4 regions of the Serratia sp. NPDC087055 genome follow, and region 3 is predicted to be linked to each of the others. Evidence: predicted binding sites of a transcription regulator. Region 3 holds the regulator's gene; each other region holds the start of a gene.
The links. The regulator CRP, encoded in region 3, controls carbon source genes, mostly activating them, when cyclic AMP is high. The targets are predictions, from matches to a motif close to ATGTGANNNNNNTCACAT.
Positions count from the first base shown of each region.

Region 1 (2,207 bases), on a different contig from region 3:
TGGGTACTTCACGTACCGAGTCGCTGTCTGCAACCGCCAACATCTTCGTTGGCCAGACCGAAGCCCCGCTAGTGGTACGTCCCTATATCGCTACCATGACCCAGTCTGAATTGTTCACCGTGATGTGTGGTGGCCTGGCCTCGGTCGCCGGTTCAGTGCTGGCGGGTTACGCCCAGATGGGTGTGCCGCTGGAATACCTGATTGCCGCGTCGTTCATGGCAGCGCCGGGTGGATTGCTGTTTGCCAAGCTGATGGTGCCAGAAACCGAAAAAACCCACGATAAAGACGATGCGATGAAGCTGATCGCCGAAGAGGATCGCCCGGCTAACGTGATCGATGCGGCGGCTTCCGGTGCGGCTTCGGGCATGCAATTGGCGCTGAACGTCGGTGCGATGCTGTTGGCGTTTATCGCATTGATTGCGTTGTTGAACGGTATTCTCGGCGGTATTGGCGGTTGGTTCGACTATCCGCAACTGTCGCTGGAACTGATTCTGGGTTGGGTATTCTCACCGATCGCCTTCCTGATTGGTGTGCCATGGCATGAAGCGATGACTGCCGGTTCGTTTATCGGCCAGAAGATTATCGTGAATGAATTTGTCGCCTACATGAACTTTGGCGCTTACCTGCGTCCAGACGATGTGGTTGCGGCTGACGGGCTGCAGGTGCTGTCTATGCATACCAAGGCCATCATTTCCTTTGCACTGTGCGGCTTCGCCAACCTGTCATCGGTGGCGATCTTGCTGGGTGGCTTAGGCAGCATGGCGCCAAACCGTCGTCACGATATTGCGCGTTTCGGTCTGAAAGCCGTGGCTGCCGGTACGCTCTCCAACTTAATGAGCGCAACCATTGCCGGGTTCTTCTTGGCACTGTAAGCCAGGTTCTGTCTTGCCCTGGCGCAACATGCTCTATGGCAGGACTCCGCCTATACTCTAAGACGGGCACAGATGCTGTGCCCGTTGTCTTTGTCCGTTTCTTTAGCGAATTTGTGAACGATATCGCGTTATTTTGTGATGCTCTTCACATATAATTCCGGCCTGTTACAGTGTTATTTCATATAGTGTGACTGTGAGCGCGAATCGCCCCGGGCGATCGTGTTCAAATAGCTATTACTGACCCTACACGAAACGAAGGGTCATGCGCGGTGAGAAGGATCTCAGTGGCCGCCGTGGGAGCTCTGTTCCCCAGCGCTGTCTTCAAGGAACCAAGTCCGCTCGCCAACATCCAGGTTCTCAGTTGGAGAGTTTTATGACCGAACTAACCGCAGCAGCGCAACGTGCGCTGACCTTAATGGATTTAACCACGCTGAACGATGATGACACCGACGAGAAGGTGATCGCGTTGTGTCATCAGGCGAACAGCCCGGCAGGCCATACGGCGGCCATCTGTATTTACCCGCGTTTTATCCCTATAGCGCGTAAAACGTTGCGCGAACAGGGGACGCCGGATATCCGCATTGCGACTGTAACCAATTTCCCGCATGGCAACGACGATATCGACATCGCGCTGGCGGAAACCCGTGCGGCTATCGCCTACGGTGCTGATGAAGTGGATGTGGTATTCCCTTATCGCGCGTTGCTCGCCGGTAATGAGCAAGTGGGATTTGAACTGGTAAAACAGTGCAAACAGGTCTGTCAGGCGGCTAATGTCCTGCTGAAAGTGATCATCGAAACCGGTGAGCTAAAGCAGGCGAATCTGATTCGTAAGGCGTCGGAGATTGCCATCAAGGCCGGTGCTGACTTTATCAAAACCTCTACCGGTAAAGTGCCCGTCAACGCGACGCTGGAAAGTGCTGAGCTAATGATGTCGGTGATCCGCGATATGAATGTCGCCAAAACCGTGGGCTTTAAGCCGGCCGGTGGTGTTCGTACGGCGGAAGATGCGCTGCATTATCTGCAACTTGCCGATCGTATTCTGGGTGAAGGCTGGGCCGATGCGCGTCATTTCCGCTTCGGGGCGTCCAGCTTGTTAGCCAGCCTGCTGACGACGCTGGGCCACAGTGCCGAGACGTCCGGTAGCGGTTACTGATCGATTACGTCGGCAAGGCGCGATACGGCGCCTGCCTGCACCCTACATTCGCTAAAACAGGGGGATGCCTTGTTCCTGGCACAAGAAATTATTCGTAAGAAACGTGACGGTCAGCCGTTGAGCGAAGCGGAAATCCGCTTTTTCATCAATGGGATCCGTGACAATGTGGTTTCCGAAGGTCA
Region 1 is NZ_JBJDOG010000002.1:298,688-300,894, forward strand. It holds gene ACI2J2_RS15190 (NupC/NupG family nucleoside CNT transporter) at 1-872, shown strand, start outside; gene deoC (deoxyribose-phosphate aldolase) at 1,246-2,025, shown strand; gene deoA (thymidine phosphorylase) at 2,095-2,207, shown strand, end outside.
Region 1: the regulator CRP is predicted to act here: its motif matches at 1,006-1,023, upstream of deoC (deoxyribose-phosphate aldolase).

Region 2 (2,207 bases), on a different contig from region 3:
GCCAGCATATCGGAACCCACACTGACAGACGACACCCGATGCGGTGTGATTTGACGCGGCGCTAACCCTTGGTTTTCCATCGCCTGGCAATAGCCTTGAAAGCGCTTGTTATCGCGGGCATCAGACATGGCACCAAAATAAACCACCTGACGTTTTCCGCTGGCAAGCAGCGCTTCTGTCATGTCATAACCGGCCTGATAGTTATCGAACCCCACGGCAATCCGCCCCTCCGGGGCTTCAAGATCCATCACCTGCGCTACCGGGATTTTTGCTGCCGCCAAGTATTTCTCTGCCCGTAATGTGTGCTCAGAATCTGTCAGAATCAGCCCCGCGATGGGGTAGGCCAGCAGTTGGACGATGTGCTCTTCCTCTCGTTGGCGGCTGTAATCATAGTTCACCACCAGGGTCTGATAACCGTGTTCCAGCGTAATGGATTCGATACCGGCTAACAGGTCGGCAAAAATCTGATTGTTGAACGAAGGGATCAGGACGCCTATACGCGGTTTTTGCGTTGAGCGCGCTTCATCGCTGTCGGTGAAATTAACCTCTTTCATCACTTGGGCAATTTTCGCGGCGGTTTCTGCAGCCACCTTTTCTGGCGTGCGCAGATAGCGGCTGACGGTCATTTTTGTCACACCGGCGAGCAGCGCAATATCCTGCAGCGTGACGCGTTGGTTCTTCATTCTGATGCCTTAGCTGGGGGGCGGAAAGAGCCCGCATGATGTCATGTTAACAAATCGATCTGGCGATAACAATCCGCCTCATAAAGTATAAAAACTATATTTTTCAATAAACTATGTTGATGTGTTTTCTCGGCGGAATGCGTAGCTTCACGTTAAAGGTAACAGGTTTTAGTAACACTGTTTTAAGTGATCTCAATCACATTTTTGCTGGCAGCGATCCGCTGAGATAGACGCCTGTTCTTTCTGAATGACATGGCCGGGGTGCGTTATGAACAACTTGTTTTCACTGGATAATAAAAAAATACTGATTACCGGCGCTTCTCGGGGCATTGGCTTTCTGCTGGCTCGTGGGTTGGCGCAGTATGGTGCCCATATTCTGGTCAATGCGACCACTCAGGAAAATGCGCAACGTGCGGTTGAAGCGTTGCGACGCGAAGGTTTCCGCGCCGACGCCGCGGCCTTTGACGTGACCGACTCTCAGGCCATTCATGCTGCTATTGAGCAAATCGAGGCAGAGTGCGGTGGAATCGATGTGCTGATCAACAATGCGGGCATTCAGCGCCGTCATCCGTTTACCGAGTTCCCGGAAAAAGAGTGGGACGAGATTATTGCCGTCAATCAAAAAGCGGTCTTTATGGTCTCGCAAGCCGTGGCGCGCCATATGGTGCAGCGCCAAAGCGGAAAAATCATCAACATTGGCTCAATGCAGAGCGAACTGGGCCGTGACACCATTACACCCTATGCCGCGTCAAAGGGGGCGGTAAAAATGTTGACGCGCGGCATGTGTGTAGAGCTGGCGCGCTATAACATTCAGGTAAATGGCATTGCTCCGGGCTACTTCAAAACGGAAATGACCCAGGCGCTGGCGGACAATGCGGAGTTTACCGCGTGGCTGACCAAACGCACTCCGGCTGCCCGCTGGGGTGATCCGCAGGAATTGATTGGTGCTGCCGTATTCTTGTCATCAAAGGCATCCGATTTTGTTAATGGCCACCTGCTGTTTGTCGATGGCGGCATGTCCGCTGCGGTATAACCGCCTGCTTAATGGAAAATAATGATGAAAATTCAAACCCAATCCTGCGTGGTTAAAGGCAAATATGACGTCGCAGTGGTGGAGCAGGAGGTGGAATACCAAGGGACGGGCACGCTGGTGAAAATCACGCGTGGCGGTATCTGTGGGTCAGACCTGCATTACTACCAAGAAGGCAAGGTTGGCAGCTTTCAAGTGCGCCAGCCGATGGTGCTTGGCCATGAGGTGATTGGTGAGGTGGTGGCCAGTGATACTGCGCGACTGGCTGTTGGCCAAAAGGTGGCGTTGAATCCCAGCAAACCCTGCGGGCAGTGCAAATATTGCCAGGCGAACCAGCAAAACCAGTGTACCCACATGCGTTTCTTCGGCAGCGCCATGTATTTTCCCCATGTGGATGGTGCCTTCACCCAATACAAAGTGGTTGATAGTGCGCAGTGCATTGCCTTTGACGCCGATCGCGATGAGAAGGTGATGGTGTTTGCTGAACCTTTGGC
Region 2 is NZ_JBJDOG010000001.1:217,220-219,426, forward strand. It holds gene ACI2J2_RS01030 (substrate-binding domain-containing protein) at 1-683, opposite strand, end outside; gene idnO (gluconate 5-dehydrogenase) at 952-1,716, shown strand; gene idnD (L-idonate 5-dehydrogenase) at 1,741-2,207, shown strand, end outside.
Region 2: the regulator CRP is predicted to act here: its motif matches at 868-885, upstream of idnO (gluconate 5-dehydrogenase).

Region 3 (2,207 bases):
ATTGAAACGCTGAGAATGCTGGTGATAGAGAATATCGTGTGCCACCGTGCGCAGCCGGCCGGCAATCACCTGTGCATTGCGGCGGATGATGGCTTCGGCCTGGCTTTGCTCCACCAGTTTTTGCACTTCTTCCGGCAGATGTAGACTGACGGTAATGTGTTCCTGCAGATCCAGTGCGACCTGAAAAGTACGCTGTAGGCGCTTTTGTTCGAGGTTACTGGCGTGCGGTAGAAAGTTAAGCTGCTGATACAGCAGGGTGATCAGATCCATCACTTTTTGCTGGCGTATCAACAGTGGCGGTAATGCGGTCTGTGGATCGGTATGCTGGGTCAGCAGCGAATATTTGGCCTCAAAGTAGTCCGCCAGTTCCAAATAGAGCTGATTGAGCGATTCGCGCATCGGTTGTTCTTTCCACAGCGTGAACCAAAACCAGGTAAACAGCCCGTACCAGGCGGTACCCACGACGTATAGCAGCGGTGCGTGCCAAAGCGGAACTGTACCGGCCATACTGAGGGAGAAAATGGCGGCAACCAGCGAGGCGGGCAACAGGCGGGCATGTAACGGACTTATTTCACCGCTGACGCCGAGAAGCAGTGCCAGGCCAAGCATCAACACCGGCAACGGCAAGTGCCAAAGTAATGCTTGCTGTAATAGCAGGCTGCTGAGTGCAAATAGAGAGCCACCGACAATCAGACGTTTGAAGAAGCGTTTGTGAGGGGTGTCTAGCCCGGCAATATTGCAGCAGGCAGGAACCAGGGAAAATAATAGGCCGTATTGCAGTTGGCCGATCAACAGGCCGAGTAACACTGGCAGGCACAGCACCAGCGTTTGCCGCAGTGCATAGTTGACTTCCGGGTGGTAAATCAGTCTGCGCCACATGATGACTTGGGGCATAAAAAAACGGCGCGAATCATCGCGCCGTTTTTTCAGTGATTAACGCGTGCCGTAAACGACAATGGTTTTGCCGTGGGCGGAGATCAGGTTTTGATCTTCAAGCATTTTCAGAATACGGCCAACGGTTTCACGTGAACAACCGACGATTTGGCCAATTTCCTGACGAGTAATTTTAATCTGCATACCATCAGGATGGGTCATGGCATCAGGTTGTTTCGCCAGGTTCAGCAGTGTTTGCGCGATACGGCCTGTAACGTCCAGGAAGGCGAGGTTACCCACTTTCTCAGATGTTATCTGCAGACGGTTTGCCATCTGGGCTGACAGGCGCATCAGGATGTCCGGGTTGACCTGAATTAACTGGCGGAATTTCTTGTAGGAAATTTCAGCCACTTCGCAGGCGGTCTTCGCCCTAACCCAGGCGCTACGCTCCTGACCTTCTTCAAATAATCCAAGCTCGCCGATGAAATCCCCCTGGTTAAGGTAGGATAAAATCATCTCTTTACCTTCTTCATCCTTAATCAGCACCGCGACGGAGCCTTTGACGATGTAGTAAAGCGTTTCGGCTTTTTCACCTTGGTGAATCAGCGTACTTTTGGATGGATATTTGTGGATATGGCAATGAGACAGGAACCATTCGAGAGTAGGGTCTGTTTGCGGTTTGCCGAGAACCATTCGCTGTTATCCTCTGTTGTTATCGCTGCCTTGTGTCACAGGGGTCAGAGTTCCCTGTAAAACCTGTTGTCGCCGTTGTTTTAATGGTGGCTATCAGCAGATTTTGAGGCGTGTCATAAATATACGCTGTCGCTCTAGCATATTAACTTGCCGGGAGAGCTGCAAGCTACATTCTGTTAACATACCGGTAAAGGAGCCTTTCCCTGGGAGTTTCCCTGAAATCAGTGTCCCGGAAAGATTTATTGCGGCTCTGTTTGTAGCACAGAGTGAGGCGGGTGTCTTGTGTTGTCTCGCTTCAGCATGATTAGCATCAGGTTCCGTTGCCAGTTTCTATGCGAAAGCGTACCCTGATTTTAAGAAATTAACCGGAGTGACCAGTATGCAGGCAAGAGTTAAGTGGGTGGAAGGGTTAACGTTTCTGGGTGAATCCGCGTCTGGCCATCAGGTGTTGATGGACGGCAATGCGGGCGACAAAGCGCCCAGCCCGATGGAAATGGTGCTGATGTCGGTAGGGGGCTGTAGTGCTATCGACGTGGTGTCGATCCTGCAAAAAGGGCGTAATGATGTGCGTGATTGCGAGGTCAAGCTGACTTCTGAACGACGTGAAGAAGCACCGCGGCTGTTCACCCATATCAACCTGC
Region 3 is NZ_JBJDOG010000006.1:205,074-207,280, forward strand. It holds gene ACI2J2_RS21825 (YccS/YhfK family putative transporter) at 1-879, opposite strand, end outside; gene crp (cAMP-activated global transcriptional regulator CRP) at 934-1,566, opposite strand; gene ACI2J2_RS21835 (OsmC family protein) at 1,946-2,207, shown strand, end outside.

Region 4 (2,207 bases), on a different contig from region 3:
CAGGTGGAAAATCACCGGGGCATATTGCCGCGATGCGCCTAAAAATGCGGCTTAGGGCAAAGAAGTGTGATCCTGCCTGAGTGAAAAATAGCGATTTACCCTATAATACGCACACGTTTTCGTACAGAGGCAAGGGACATATTATGACGCAGGATGAACTGAAAAAAGCGGTTGGCTGGGCAGCGCTGGATTACGTTACCCCAGGCACCATCGTCGGTGTTGGCACGGGCTCGACCGCCGCCCATTTTATTGATGCACTCGGCTCGATCAAGCACCAAATCGAAGGGGCGGTGTCCAGCTCTGACGCTTCCACGGCCAAGCTGAAAAGCCTCGGCATCCACGTGTTCGACAGCAATGAAGTGGATTCGCTGGATATCTATGTCGATGGGGCCGATGAAATCAACCGCCAGATGCAGATGATCAAAGGCGGCGGCGCTGCGCTGACGCGTGAAAAAATCATTGCCGCCATTGCGCGTAAGTTTATCTGTATCGTCGATTCGACCAAGCAGGTCGACGTACTGGGTAAATTCCCGTTGCCCGTGGAAGTGATCCCGATGGCGCGTTCCTACGTCGCACGTGAGCTGGTGAAACTGGGCGGTCTGCCAGAGTATCGCCAGAATGTACTGACCGATAACGGCAACGTGATCCTCGATGTACATAACCTGAACATCGTCGATGCCATTGCGTTGGAAAATAAAATTAACGGTATTGCCGGCGTTGTCACTGTCGGTCTGTTCGCCAACCGTGGTGCCGATGTGGCGCTGGTTGGGACACCTGAGGGTGTGAAAGTCATCAAATAAAGAATCTCTCCGCAGGGGCGCAGCAGGCAGTGCCCCTGTGGTATAGGATCTTGGATCCCACCAGACCGAATAATTCACTGGCTAAAATATCTTTTATTAAAAGCGCCAAATTTGGTGACATATGTCACATTATGAGCGTTAGCTCCACGAAGCTCCTGTCTAATTCTTTCCCTATGGCATTTTCTACCAGAAACCGCAGACAACCCTGAGCCTTGTACTGACGGGCGGGCAATCGTTTGTATTGCCGCCTGCGTTATTTTTGTTATGTTGGATGGGTGCTGTTTGACAACAGCCGCTTCTGAAGTCTGAACATAGGGTCGGGTAAATGGCAAAAGTATCATTGGAGAAAGACAGGATTAAATTCCTGTTGGTGGAAGGGGTTCATCAGAGCACGGTAGATAATCTGCTGGCAGCCGGATATACCAACATTGAATATCACAAAGGTGCGTTAGACACCGAATCGCTTAAGGCATCCATTCGCGATGCTCACTTCGTCGGCATCCGATCGCGTACGCATCTGACCGAAGAGGTTTTCGCTGCCGCAGAAAAGCTGGTGGCGGTGGGGTGTTTCTGTATCGGTACTAACCAGGTTGATCTGAAAGCGGCGACCAAACGCGGCGTTCCGGTGTTTAACGCACCTTTCTCTAATACCCGATCCGTGGCCGAAATGGTGCTGGGCGAACTGCTGCTGATGCTGCGCGGTATTCCGTCCGCTAACGCCAAAGCGCACCGGGGTGAATGGCAAAAACTGGCCGTTGGCTCGTTTGAAGCGCGTGGTAAGAAGCTGGGAATTATTGGCTACGGTCATATCGGTACCCAGTTGGGCATCCTGGCCGAAGGCCTGGGCATGAAAGTGTTCTTTTACGATATTGAGAACAAGCTGCCATTAGGCAATGCACAGCAGGTTCGCCACCTGTCCGATTTGCTCAACATGAGCGACGTAGTGACGCTGCACGTGCCGGAAACTCCGTCGACCAAGAACATGATGGGTGCAGAAGAGCTGGCGCTGATGAAGCCAGGTTCTATTCTGATCAACGCCTCACGCGGCACAGTGGTTGATATCCCTGCGCTGTGTAACGTCCTGGCCAGCAAACACTTAGCCGGCGCGGCGATTGACGTGTTCCCGGAAGAGCCAGCTACCAACAGCGAGCCGTTTAACTCACCGCTGTGCGAGTTCGATAATGTGATCCTGACCCCGCACATTGGCGGTTCGACTCAGGAAGCGCAGGAAAATATCGGTGATGAAGTCGCGGGCAAACTGGCGAAATACTCCGACAACGGCTCGACGCTGTCTGCGGTCAACTTCCCTGAAGTGTCGTTGCCTGCACACAGTGCTAACGTAAGCCGTCTGCTGCATATTCATGAAAACCGCCCTGGCATACTGACGCAAATTAACCAGATTTTCGC
Region 4 is NZ_JBJDOG010000007.1:181,522-183,728, reverse strand. It holds gene rpiA (ribose-5-phosphate isomerase RpiA) at 144-800, shown strand; gene serA (phosphoglycerate dehydrogenase) at 1,126-2,207, shown strand, end outside.
Region 4: the regulator CRP is predicted to act here: its motif matches at 913-930, upstream of serA (phosphoglycerate dehydrogenase).